DNA from 3 places in the Ruegeria sp. BG7 genome. Region 1 is predicted to be linked to each of the others. Evidence: riboswitches for the same ligand, from Rfam matches in the RefSeq annotation. Region 1 holds a riboswitch; each other region holds the start of a gene.
The links. A riboswitch is a leader RNA that binds a small molecule or an ion and turns the genes downstream of it on or off. The one in region 1 is predicted to bind cobalamin.
Positions count from the first base shown of each region.

Region 1 (4,149 bases):
ACACGGCTGGCCGTATGTTGGCACCTGAAGATATGCCAGACCAACTCCCTGCCATCTCGGCATTGTATCTTGGGGGTATAAGCTTGGCGTGTGAGCCATGTGCAGATGCCTATGCATCTTTGTTGGCTCAACACGGAAACGACCGCCCTGTCATGTTGGATCCCAACATTCGTCCGGGTTTTATTCAGGATCAAACCCGCTTTCGAACGCGTTTGAACCGCATGATCGCGCAGTCCGATATCGTGAAAGTGTCGGACGAGGATCTGGACTGGATCATTCCCGGTGCGGAACCCGAAGCAGTCAAAGCAGCCTTGCTGTTGCAAGCCGGACCATCAGCGCTGATCGTGACCCGGGGCGGCGATGGCGCAAACGGGTATCTGGCGGATGGATCGCAAGTGACGGTGCCGGTAAAACCGGTGCAGGTCGTGGATACGATCGGTGCGGGCGACACGTTCAATGCAGGTGTGCTCACTGGTCTCAGCCGCGCCGGGCATCTGACAAAACCTGCTGTACGCAACTTAACTGCCAACTCTTTGCGCGCGGCCATGGAACTGGGCGCCGAAGTTGCAGCTGTAACCGTATCTCGAGCTGGGGCGGAACCGCCTTGGGACCATGAGCTATAATTCTTGGAAAAAACAATGAAACGATCTGACATAAATCGCATCAAATCCGAAGCGCAGGCGTTCATCCAGTCCTTTGGCGGTGTACTGCCGCCTTTTGCAGACTGGTCACCCGAACAGATGCGCAGCCCAGTGGCGCAAACGATCCGCAGCCGCGGGTTGGGGTGGGACATCACCGACTACGCTCAGGGCCGGTTTGATGAACTGGGCCTGTTTCTTTTCACGCTGCGCAACGGCGAAGTGAATGATTTGCAGTCTGGGCGCGGGATGCTTTACGCAGAAAAATTGCTGATTTCGAAAGACAAACAACTGTCTCCGATGCATCGCCACATCATCAAGGCAGAGGACATCATCAACCGTGGCGGCGGCGATCTGGTGATGGAGATTTATGCATCGGACCCAGAAGGTGGCATCGACCGGCATACGCCTGTCACAGTGCCCAGCGATGCCTGCCCTGTTACGTTGCAACCAGGTGAGCATCTACGCCTGAAACCAGGGCAAAGCGTAACCCTGATGCCCGGAGTTTGGCACGCGTTCTGGGCCGAGCACGGTGATTGCCTTATCGGCGAGGTTTCGACTGTGAATGATGATCGAACGGATAATGTGTTCGAAGATCCGATCCCTCGATTTTCAAAGATTGAGGAAGATGCCGCGCCAGATTTCCTATTGGTTTCCGACTACTGACGTAGACCGGGTTGACAATAACCGACAGACAACTGGGCTGAGCCCAAGTGATTTCGTCAAACGCCACTCATTCTCTTGCTTGACAAGTCCAGCACCACGAGACTAGCTGAGCGGGATGGTTCCGTAAGGGATGAAAATGGGAATACGGTGCGGCACAGTTTTTTTGCCAAGTCCGTGACTGCCCCCGCAACTGTAAGCGGAGAGCGACGCCATTACGCCACTGACCCCGAAAGGGTTGGGAAGGTGGGCCGAGCCTTGACCCGCAAGTCAGGAGACCTGCCATCCGATGTTCAACCAACCCGGGGCGGGGCGTCCTGGAAGGAGGCTTTGATGGCACGTTTTTCGCGTGTTTACATTGGTAGCACCTTCTGTCCGCGCTTGGTTTCAAGCGGAGCGGACAGTGTTAAAGGTGACTGACAGAAATAAGCTCTTCTTCAATACCTACTGCGCTGAGGCATCCCGCGGTGCCGTTAATTCAATGCCACGTTACGTTATAACATTGCATATCAATCCAACCCGCAGTAAGCGCTACATGCAATGACGAAAATCGCTGATCATTTCATTCTTGTGTGTGCGACCTGCACAGGTGCCATGTCCACCGATCAAGTGACTGGCGCACTGGCGCAAACATTGCCCGAAGGATTTGCAATTCGAACAGTTGATTGCATGGCAGGTTGTTCCCGACCAACCACCATTGGCCTTCAGGCACCGGGCAAGGCGCAGTATCTGTTTGGAGACATCGACACGGAATTGGATCTGGACGCAGTGGTGGAATTCGCCGGACAATACCGCCTTAGTTCCGATGGCTGGACAAGTGCAACCGAACGCCCGCCCGCGTTATTCACCAAGACCTTGTCCCGAATACCCGCCCTGCCAACCGAGAGGGTGTCATGAGTTTTCTGTCGGTCGAGGGTCTCGAATATTACGCTTTGAACGGCGATGTCCTTTTGCAGGACGTGTCCTTCGGCTTGGAGGAGGGCTCGATTCTGGCAATTGCGGGTCCGAATGGCGCGGGAAAAACAACACTGCTCAAGTTGCTTTGCGGAATAGAACGTATTGCACTGGGTGATGTGCTTATAAGAGGCAAAAGCTTGCGCACCTTGTCCGCGCATGAGCGTGCCCGAACCATCGCGGTCGTAGGCCAGCAAGAAATGCCAGACGGTCGGTTGCGTTTGCGAGACTATGTTGCGCTTGGGCAAATCCCGATTCAGGCGGATAAATCGGCAACCGAGCACAAGGTAGATCTTGATCGAGTTCTGGAAACAACCGGATTGTCTCATCTTTCCCGCAAGCCGATGAGCCAGCTATCGGGTGGCGAGCGACAGCGCGCTCACATCGCGCGCGCTTTGGCACAAAACCCATCCCTGTTGTTTCTGGACGAACCGACCAATCACCTGGATCCAGACGCCAAGGGGCACATGTTGTCCTTGGTGGCCGAGCTGGGCGTCACGGTGGTCATGATCGTCCATGATCTGGTCATGATCCCGGAATTCGCCACGCATGTGGCCTTGATGAAATCCACACGCCTGACGGGTTATGGGCCCGTCAGCGACGTGCTGACCTCAGAACGTGTTCGCGACACCTTTGGTGTGGATTATCTGTGCTTTCAGCATGAGGGCCGCATAATCCCAGCGCTGGATATTCGAAAACGAAAACTGTCATCATAACAGGAGCTTACAATGATGCAGAAACTTTGGCCTGTGGCTCTGTTCACTGGCCTGGCAAGCGGCGCGGTCGCAGAAGCCATCACAGTGGACAATTGCGGCGAACCGCTGGTTTTTGAAACCGCGCCCGAACGGATCGTTGTCCACGACATGAACATGACCGACATGGCGTTCGCATTGGGCCTGCAAGACAAGATCGTGGGCCTGACCGGCATCACGGGCTGGTACAAGACGAGCCCTGATTTTGATGCACAGCGCGGTGATATCCCAGAGCTTGCACCAAAATACCCTACTGTTGAGAACCTCATCGCAGTAGAACCCGACATGTTCTTTGCAGGGTGGTATTACGGTATGCAGCCGGGTGGCGAGGTTACTCCGGACACCCTTTCGCCCTTTGGCATCAAGACCATGGTTCTGACCGAAAGCTGCGTACATCTGAGCAAGGATCGCCCAGAGGCCAGTATGGACCTGCTGTTTGGCGACGTTCTGCGTTTGGGTCAGGTCATGGGCGTCGAAGCCAAGGCGCAAGAGCTTGTCTCGGGCTGGAAAGACCAACTGGCCGCTATCGAAGCCAAAACAGCTGATCTGCCCAAACCACGTGTCTTCCTGTTGGACGGGCCGGCAGATGCGCCGTTTACCGCTGGTAAGTTTGCGATACCGGACGCGATGATCGCCGCAGCAGGCGGAGAGAATGTGACCCATGACATGGACACCAGCTGGGGTCGTACGTCGTGGGAAACCGTGGCTGCTGCAAACCCGGAATTCCTGGTTCTGCTGGACTATCAGACAGGAAACGGTGCAGAAGATACCTTCCAGTTCCTGAAAGATCATCCCGTCATGTCTCAAACCGATGCAGTCAAGAACGAGCGCTGGATCGGCCTGCGCTACGAAGAGCTGACACCCGGCCCGGCAAACATTGAGGCCATCGAAAAGATGGTCAAGGCAATGCACCCGGAGACCAACTGATATGGCCCATTTGGGCCGTTCGATCTTGCTGGGGGCGATCGTTCTGATCGCCCTTTTGCTGCTGTCCATCGTTTATGGAACAACAAATATTCCTGTGCGGGACGTGGTCGCCGCGATTGGTCTAGGAACAGGCCTGATCGATGGCGACATGTCCCCGCTTCACCGGATCGTTTTCGACTTGCGCCTTCCCCGCGCCTTGTTTGCCGCGGTCATCG
Region 1 is NZ_JBQFIU010000002.1:562,030-566,178, forward strand. Features, by position in the region: gene ACR3EH_RS20360 (carbohydrate kinase family protein) at 1-623, shown strand, start outside; gene ACR3EH_RS20365 (D-lyxose/D-mannose family sugar isomerase) at 639-1,304, shown strand; cobalamin riboswitch at 1,404-1,602, shown strand; gene ACR3EH_RS20370 (DUF1636 family protein) at 1,842-2,198, shown strand; gene ACR3EH_RS20375 (ABC transporter ATP-binding protein) at 2,195-2,971, shown strand; gene ACR3EH_RS20380 (ABC transporter substrate-binding protein) at 2,984-3,934, shown strand; gene ACR3EH_RS20385 (FecCD family ABC transporter permease) at 3,936-4,149, shown strand, end outside.

Region 2 (4,149 bases), on a different contig from region 1:
CTGCTCAGATTGGGGTATCTCCGTCAAGTAAAGGCCACTGGGTCGAGCGCATTACGGCGACGATATCGAACGCCTGATTAGGACGACCATGGAGGCCGTTCATCTACTTTAGGAAGAACGCAATCATCCCCCAAGGATAAGGGGAAATGCGACGGCTCCGGCACTGCGTCGATGACATTGGAGGAGTTCGAAGACTGGCTGCACCCGGAGATATGCCGTTATCACAACACCCGTCACAGCGGGTTGCGGCGAGCACCGATGGCAGCTTGGGCGATCCTCAGTTCTGGTGACGCAGACAGAAAAGTTTTTGATGCCTAGGCGTTTCGCATCAGCGAACTTTCTTTTGAATGTCGTCAGTTGGCGCGACGCATTCAGTCCCATGATCGGTCGTGGTAACGATCAAGCACGAACCCCGCTATATGTCCCGGATCTGGACTGTAAATGACGATAGAACGAACCTAGTTACGCGCTACAAGAACCTGTCGCGTCCCAGAATTCACCTTGGCGCGGTGCGCGCGGACCTGAAAATAGGCGTGTAATGGCGAGCCGATCCCGGAGGCAATGCTGTTTCAGATTATTGAAGAACAAAGATGTTTCGCGTGAGCTGTTCCACTTCATCGCCTACCACCTGCTTCAGCTCAATCTCACATAGAAACTTGGAAATCTCTTCGTCTGATGGTTGCTTCTTCGCTCTGCCAAATCCCCGTCTCGCACTCGGTGTATTTGCATAGTTTTAGAGGGCTAGGGCTAATGTGTGCTTGTTGCTCGAGTATAGACTCTTTTCCAGATTTAGAGTCAAAACAGGTATTGAAACCGAGCTAACAACCGACCAGCAAATATGAAATCTCAGATGGAAGTTCTCGATCAAGGATCAGCCTGACGCATGTGCCTGCCTACCCTCACGCTTTGCAGAACCTGCCGCGACGCGGATTCCACCCTTTATAATCAGCTAGCCGCAACGCTGGAGGCATCGGGGGTGCAAGCCGAGTTGCAGCAAGTAGATTGCATGTCCGGTTGTCGCCGACCACAGACGTTGGCGGTGCGACAAAGCGGCAAGACCGCCTATCTGTTCGGAGAGATTACTGCAGTCGATCTTCCGGACATAATGATTTTCATGCGGATGTATGAGGACAGTACTGACGGCGACTTCGCTGACGCCAGGAAGCTAGGTAAGCTACGTTTCAAGGCGATTGCACGTATACCGGCACAAAAAAGATAGCCCACATGCAACTTGCCGGCCAAAACTCCGGTGTGGAGTTTTCAGCTTACAGTTTGTGTTTTTCGACTTAGCCTGCACTTAGCGGCTAAAATCTAAACCAATCCTGCCATTACTTAAGATTAACCGCTGCAGAATGCTATGATGTCGCTTTCGTACTTGACGGAACGCAGCACTATGGAAGAATAAAGGCTTCTACGGTGTCCAAAGGTGCTTACGCACTGGGACTGAAACGGGAATGAGGACGGTGCATTAAACTACTGCACTGAAGCCTTGACCGCCCCGCGACTGTGAGCGGCGAGCGGCCTTCCAATACCACTGGCGTAATGGCGCCGGGAAGGGGGAAGTCTGCTGTGACCTGCGAGTCAGGAGACCGGCCGTAGAATGGACACAACTTATGCCGTCGGGTGTGACGGTGAGGAGGATTAAAATGACGACAAAAACGATCAAGGCATCCGCCGCTGGCGCATCCTTTCTGCCTGCAGTATTCGCCGTGGTTCTGGGTCTGGGGATCATTACCGTGACTGGCCATGTTCAGGCTTCTGGCCTGCATGACGCGGCTCATGATGTGCGCCACGCAACTGGCTTCCCCTGCCACTAAGACAATGTTCAGTCGTATTCTGACCAGCGGCTTGTTCGCTGGTGCTGCAGCGGGGCTGATTGCCGCCCTTCTGCAGTTGTATTTCGTGCAGCCCGTGCTACTTCACGCCGAGCTCTATGAAGGCGGCGACCTGGTACATTTTGGCGCTGATCCGGTAACTGCGCATCCCGACCTGCCCGGCATGTTCGCCGAGCCGATGCGCGATGGTCTCAGCATTATCTTCACCACGCTTACGTACACTGGTTATGCGCTAGTCCTGGCGGCTTTGATGTCGGTAGCCGAACGTCAGGGGCATGAAATCAACGGCCGCACCGGCCTGCTTTGGGGTCTTGCGGGCTTTGTCGCCTTCCACTTTGCTCCTGGCTTGTCGCTGGCTCCAGAAGTTCCCGGAGTGGCGGCAGCAGATGTCGGAGAGCGTCAGATCTGGTGGACGGTCACCGTTGCCGCAGCCGGCGTGGCCATGTGGCTGATTGCCTTTGGAGGTAACCTGGTAAGCTACCTGATTGCGGCCGTGCTGCTAATGGTACCGCATATTATCGGGGCCCCTGAGCCCGACAGTTTCTCTGGGCCGGTTCCGACCGAGATCGGGGCGCTTTTGCTGCCCGGGCCTTCGGCATCGGCATGGCCGCCTGGGCACTCTTGGGCAGTTTCACCGGCTACTTCTGGCAGACAGAAGGCAAGCGCGCAGGCGCTGCAGTCTGATCGCGCTCCTCCATTGCTACCCCGCTGGTTACACCGGCGGGGCTCTTTATTGAGGATGACAAGATGTCCCGTTCTCTCGCTCTCTTTGCCATCGGACTTGTCTTTGGCGGCGGTGCTGGCTTTGTGATTGCCGCCAGCAGCGGTAGCACCTTTGAGAGCCATGATCATACTGACCCGGCCCAACATGGCGGCAACATGGAGATGGCAGCGCACGACCACTCCGCGGCCACTAATCTACCTGCCGACAGCGACGCCCCCAGTGTGGCGATCCAGATGATTAAGGATCCTATGGCGGGCTGGAATCTGCGTGTGACACCGCAGAACTTTCGCTTTGCTCCGGAAAATGCTTCCTCGGCTGACGTTCCAGGCGAAGGTCACGCGCATGTTTATATCAACGGCGAAAAGCTGGGCCGCCTTTATGCCAATTGGTTACACCTTCCGTCGCTCCCCGATGGCAATGTTGAGGTAAAAGTTTCTCTCAATGGCAACAGCCACAGCCCTCTGATGGTTGAGGGTGTGCCCGTAGAGGCCAAAGTGACCGTCCAGCCTGACGGCGATGACTCCTGAGTGACATTCCTGGCTGAGAAGACAACTACGTGGGTTCAGCAGGTCAAAGCGGCAAGTACAGCGTGCGTGCGGGTTTTTGCCGCTCTGTATCCAAGAACAGACAAGCTGTTGCAAAGCACCGCAGAACATGAAGGCTTGCGATAGAGTACTCTTGGTCCGGCAGTTGCGGATGCACTGGAAAACTGAGCATGGGGAAGGCAGATATGACAAAACCCACTTTAGCTCAGGAACGGTTTTCGGAAAAGATACCGGTTTATCTATCGATAGCCGGTTTCATATGCAGTTACTTTGTCTCTACCGCTACATTGCAAGCCTCTGAGCTTCCCTTCATCGATCTTGATAGAAAGATTGAAGCGCCGTCGGGGGCCAAATCACTATGCAATGATTACTCTTGGGCGTGCGCGAAAACTCGTAGTTCTGGACTGTCCGAGGCGCAGGAAAAGCAGATCGTTAAAACGATCAACATGCGCGTCAATCGGAGGATTCGCGCCGTTTCGGATCAAAGCCAATATGGTACAAAGGAGTACTGGACCCTGCCGACACATGGATCAGGAGATTGCGAAGACTTCGCTTTGCAAAAGAAGTTTGAACTTGTGCAGAACGGTTTGGATCCTACGAAGCTACTAATTGCAACTGTCTTGGACACCAATCGCAGTGGCCATGCTGTTCTAGTCTATCGCTCGAGTGAAGGCGATTTGGTTCTGGACAATGTTACCAACAGGATCAAAACGTGGAAGGAAACAAAGTATCTATTCCTTCGAATACAGGACCCGATTCACCCTGACCGTTGGGTGCAGATTGCTAACGGCTAAAAGTAAATGTGGCGCGCCACAATAAGCACTGGCCCTTTAACTTCTGGTTCTTTGCGGCGTTCAGTTGAGGTCTCCGCTTTTTCTTTCGATCAGACTTCACCGTGTAAGTAACCGGCCTGCGGCGGCAACACTGGAAAGCGCGATTTTGGCGCCGTTCACGATGCCCGGTTCGATATGCACTTTCTTTCTCCCAAAGCCTCACCCGGCGCCTAACGGTAGATCTCCTGACTCGCGACTGAACGCTCACGGAA
Region 2 is NZ_JBQFIU010000003.1:352-4,500, forward strand. Features, by position in the region: gene ACR3EH_RS21020 (DUF1636 family protein) at 884-1,219, shown strand; cobalamin riboswitch at 1,398-1,612, shown strand; gene ACR3EH_RS21025 (CbtB domain-containing protein) at 1,647-1,817, shown strand; partial or broken gene ACR3EH_RS21030 (CbtA family protein) at 1,822-2,519, shown strand; gene ACR3EH_RS21035 (hypothetical protein) at 2,583-3,086, shown strand; gene ACR3EH_RS21040 (transglutaminase-like cysteine peptidase) at 3,290-3,898, shown strand.
Region 2: linked by a shared signal. The riboswitch ahead of ACR3EH_RS21025 (CbtB domain-containing protein) and the one ahead of ACR3EH_RS20370 (DUF1636 family protein) in region 1 are both predicted to bind cobalamin.

Region 3 (4,149 bases), on a different contig from region 1:
TCGAACAGCTTCATCATCCCGACCCATCAGGTCAATGCGCTGATCATGGGTCCGGCAGGGTACAAGGTCATGGATTTCGTCCGTTCAGGCGGCATCATGACCGCGCTGTTCCTTGTCGTTTCATTGGTGATGATCAACGTTATGTACTAGCGCGGCAATCGGGGCCGGATTTCTGGGCTGGCCCACCCCGATTGCCGATTACATTTCGTTGGAAAGGTTAGCTTGAACCTCTACGCCGAGCCCCGGCCTTGCGGGACAACCTCATACCCCGGCTCTTCCGGTTCATCATCTTCCATCTCCGGCGGGAAACCGGGGGCTGTGATGTCCAAACCAGTCGCCTCTTCCAGACGTTTGATGATATTCGGCGACAGCTCGCGATCGCCATACCGGGCAATGCCATCTTCAAAAATCTTGATCATGACCGGATTCATTTCCAGAGGCACCCCGGCGCGGTCCGCTACCTCTTGAAACAGACCAATGTCCTTTTTCACCAAGTCCATAGTGAAGGAGATGTCGCGCGAACCATTCAGTATGACCTGACTTTCCGTTTCATGCACAAAGGACGTACCGGACGAGATTTTTATCGCCTCATATGTCGTGTTGAGATCCATGCCCGCCGCCTTTGCCGTGACCAGCGCTTCGGCGCAAGTGATCAGGTTGGCTGTGGCCAGATAGTTGGTCAGCACCTTCAAAACCGAGGCAGAGCCCAATTCACCCGTGTGCAAAACACGCCGTCCCATGGTGGTCAGAAACGGCAGAATCCGCTCAAAAGTCGCACGGTCACATCCCGCGAAGATCGAGATATTGCCGGTGGCCGCCCGATGGCACCCGCCCGAAACCGGGCAGTCCACTGCCGCGCCTCCGCGTTCGATCACCTCGGCCCCCAAACGCTTGACCTCGGCCTCATCGGTTGTCGACATCTCCATCCAGATTTTGCCGGGGCCCACTTCGGGCAGCATCTTTTGCATGACCGCATCTGACGCCGCAGGCGATGGCAAGCAGGTGATGACCGCATCGCAATCGCGCATCAACTGTGCCGGGCCTTCGGCTGCCTTTGCGCCAAGGGCGACAAACGCGGCCACCAGATCCGCGTTCAGATCATGTACCGTCAGATCAATACCGTTCCGCAGCAAGGATCCCGAAAGCTTGCCGCCAACGTTTCCCAACCCGATGAATCCTACTTTCATATGTCGCCTCTCCCTGCTGGCTTGTACCTGTCATGCGATCACGGATTTATCTGACCATTCATGCCGCCCAACGACAACCACAGGTCGCTTTTCACACCCGCCTCCTGATGTTACGCGCAACGCGCTTGACAAGCGGGCCAGCAGTGCCGCATGACCCATTCGTTGGTGTCGGCAAGAGCCGATGAAAAGGGAATGCGTCAACGGATCTTCCGCCAAACGCAGCCGCCCCCGCGACCGTGACCGGAGAGGGTGCCCAATGCCACTGGCCTAGGCCGGGAAGGCGGGACATCCGACAGAGGACCCTGACGTACCGGGCCTCTGACATCCGCAAGCCGGGAGACCTGCCAACACCCGAAGTTGAAACCGGGCGGGGTGTTCCGGTATCGGGTCCATGTTGCAACACGTGGCCCGCTTGAAACCCCGTCCCCCGCGAAGAGGATTTGGGGGGATGAGAGACATGACTGAGACCACACCGGTCGAACTGCTGGTCTGCACGACCTGCCGCCGCGGGCTGCCCATCGAAGACGATGCGCAACGCCCCGGCACTTTGCTGCACCAGGCATTGGAACAAGCCGAACTGCCTGAAGGCATCACCCTGAAACCTGTCGAATGCCTTTCGAACTGCGATCAGGGCTGTTCTATCGTGCTGCGCGGTGGCCCCGATCGCTGGACCTTCGTTTACGAAAACCTGAACGAAGTGGACCATGTCGATGTAATCGTCGACGGCGCAACCAAGTATCTGGCCACCGAAGATGGCCTGGTGAAATGGCGCGAGCGCCCTGAACATTTCCGCAAAAACTGCGCTTCGCGCATTCCCCCGATTGGAGCCTGACATGTCGAATCTCGAAAAACTTCCCGTCACCGTGATCACCGGCTTTCTGGGCTCGGGCAAAACCACGCTGGTCAAACACCTGATGCAGAACCCGCAGGGCAAACGTCTGGCTGTTGTCGTCAACGAGTTTGGCGATGTGGGCGTGGATGGCGATATCCTGAAATCCTGCGCCATCCCGGATTGCCCTGCGGAAAACATCATGGAGCTGGCAAACGGCTGCATCTGCTGCACCGTCGCGGATGACTTCATCCCGACCATCGAGGCGCTGATGGCGCTGGAACCGCGCCCCGAGCATATCCTGATCGAAACCTCTGGCCTCGCCCTGCCCAAGCCGCTGCTGAAAGCGTTCGACTGGCCGGATATCCGCTCAAAGATCACTGTCGATGGCGTGATCGCTCTGGCCGATGCCGAGGCCGTCGCCGCCGGTCGCTTTGCCCCGAATGTCGAAGCTGTCGATGCCCAGCGCCTCGCCGACGACTCGATCGATCACGAAACGCCCCTGTCCGAGGTGTTTGAGGATCAGATCTCTTGCGCCGACATCATCCTGTTGACCAAGCCTGATCTTGCAGGGCCCGAAGGTGTGGCCAAGGCCAAAGAAGTGATCGCCGCCGAAGCCCCTCGCCCCCTGCCTGTTGTCGAAGTCGCCGAGGGCGTCGTGGATGTCCGCGTTGTACTGGGACTGGAAGCTGCAGCCGAGGACGACATGGATGCGCGTCCGTCGCATCACGACGGTCACCACGATCACGAACATGACGACTTCGAAAGCATCATCGTCGAGTTGCCGGAACAAACCGATCCAGCCGATCTGGTCGCCAAGATCGAACGTCTGGCGACCGAGCTGAACATCCTGCGGGTCAAAGGTTATGCGGCAGTAAAGGGCAAACCCATGCGCCTGCTGGTTCAGGCCGTGGGCGCGCGCGTCCGTCATCAATATGACCGCCCATGGGAACCAGGCGAAGAGCGCCGTTCGCGTCTGGTCGTTATCGCCGAGCATGACGACATCAAAGAGGCCGAAATCCACGCGATCCTCGCGGGCGTCACCGAGGCTGCCGAGTAAACCATGCACGTCGTCTTCCGCGAAAGCCACGGGCTCGAGGAAACCGAGACCCCAACCGATCTGGGCCAAAGCCCGGCGGATCTGGTTGTTTTGTCCTTCTCGGACAGCGACCTCGGCGCTTTCGCGGCGGGCTGGCATCGTGGCGGCGGAACCGAGGGTCGAATGCCAACGCTTCGACTGGCCAATTTGACCGCCCTCAAACACCCTCTGTCCGTCGACACTTATGTCGAGCAGACGTTGGACGGCGCCAAGGGCATTCTGATCCGCCTGATTGGCGGCGTGCCTTACTGGTCCTACGGCTTGCAACAGGTTCTGGCGCTGGCGCAGGCCAAGGGTATCGCGCTTGCCGTTCTGCCCGCGGATGGGCGCGAAGATACGCGGCTGGATGACTATTCCACCCTGCCCGTTTCAACGCTGCGCCGTCTGGCCCATCTGTGCGACACAGGTGGAGAGGTCGCAGCGCAAGCCGCATTGGCCCAGATGGCCTTGGCAGCAGGGCTTTATGCCGGGCCGGTGATGGGCGCAAAGACTCTGCCTGAATGCGGCGCATGGTGCCCGGATCGTGGTGTAATCCCAACGGATACCGCGTTCGAAGGCGACGCAAAACGTATCGTCGTCACGTTTTACCGCGCATATCTGACGTCGGCCGACACTGCCCCAGTCGCAGCTCTGATCCGCAGTTTGCGTGCGCGCGGATTTGCGGCAGTGGGCCTGTTCGCGCCTTCGCTCAAAGCGCCAACTGCTGCCGATTGGTTGCGCGAGACGCTTGGGGCGTTGACCCCCGCTGCCATCATCAACGCAACGTCCTTTTCGGGCAAAGGCGCGTCGGGCACGTCTCCGCTGGATGCCGCCAATGTGCCGGTGTTTCAGGTCGCTCTGGCCACCTCGCGCCGCAAAGCCTGGGCTGAGGCGGAACGCGGTCTCTCACCTGCCGACCTTGCCATGCATGTTGTCTTGCCCGAGGTAGACGGGCGGATTTCGGCGGGCATCGCTTCATTCAAGGAACCGGGTAAACGCGATCCTCATCTGGAATACTCCCGCTTTGCCCACCGGGCCGAGGCCGAACGGATCGA
Region 3 is NZ_JBQFIU010000001.1:3,237,694-3,241,842, reverse strand. Features, by position in the region: gene ACR3EH_RS16010 (SLC13 family permease) at 1-150, shown strand, start outside; gene ACR3EH_RS16005 (NAD(P)-dependent oxidoreductase) at 231-1,187, opposite strand; cobalamin riboswitch at 1,334-1,550, shown strand; gene ACR3EH_RS16000 (DUF1636 family protein) at 1,645-2,019, shown strand; gene cobW (cobalamin biosynthesis protein CobW) at 2,021-3,076, shown strand; gene cobN (cobaltochelatase subunit CobN) at 3,080-4,149, shown strand, end outside.
Region 3: linked by a shared signal. The riboswitch ahead of ACR3EH_RS16000 (DUF1636 family protein) and the one ahead of ACR3EH_RS20370 (DUF1636 family protein) in region 1 are both predicted to bind cobalamin.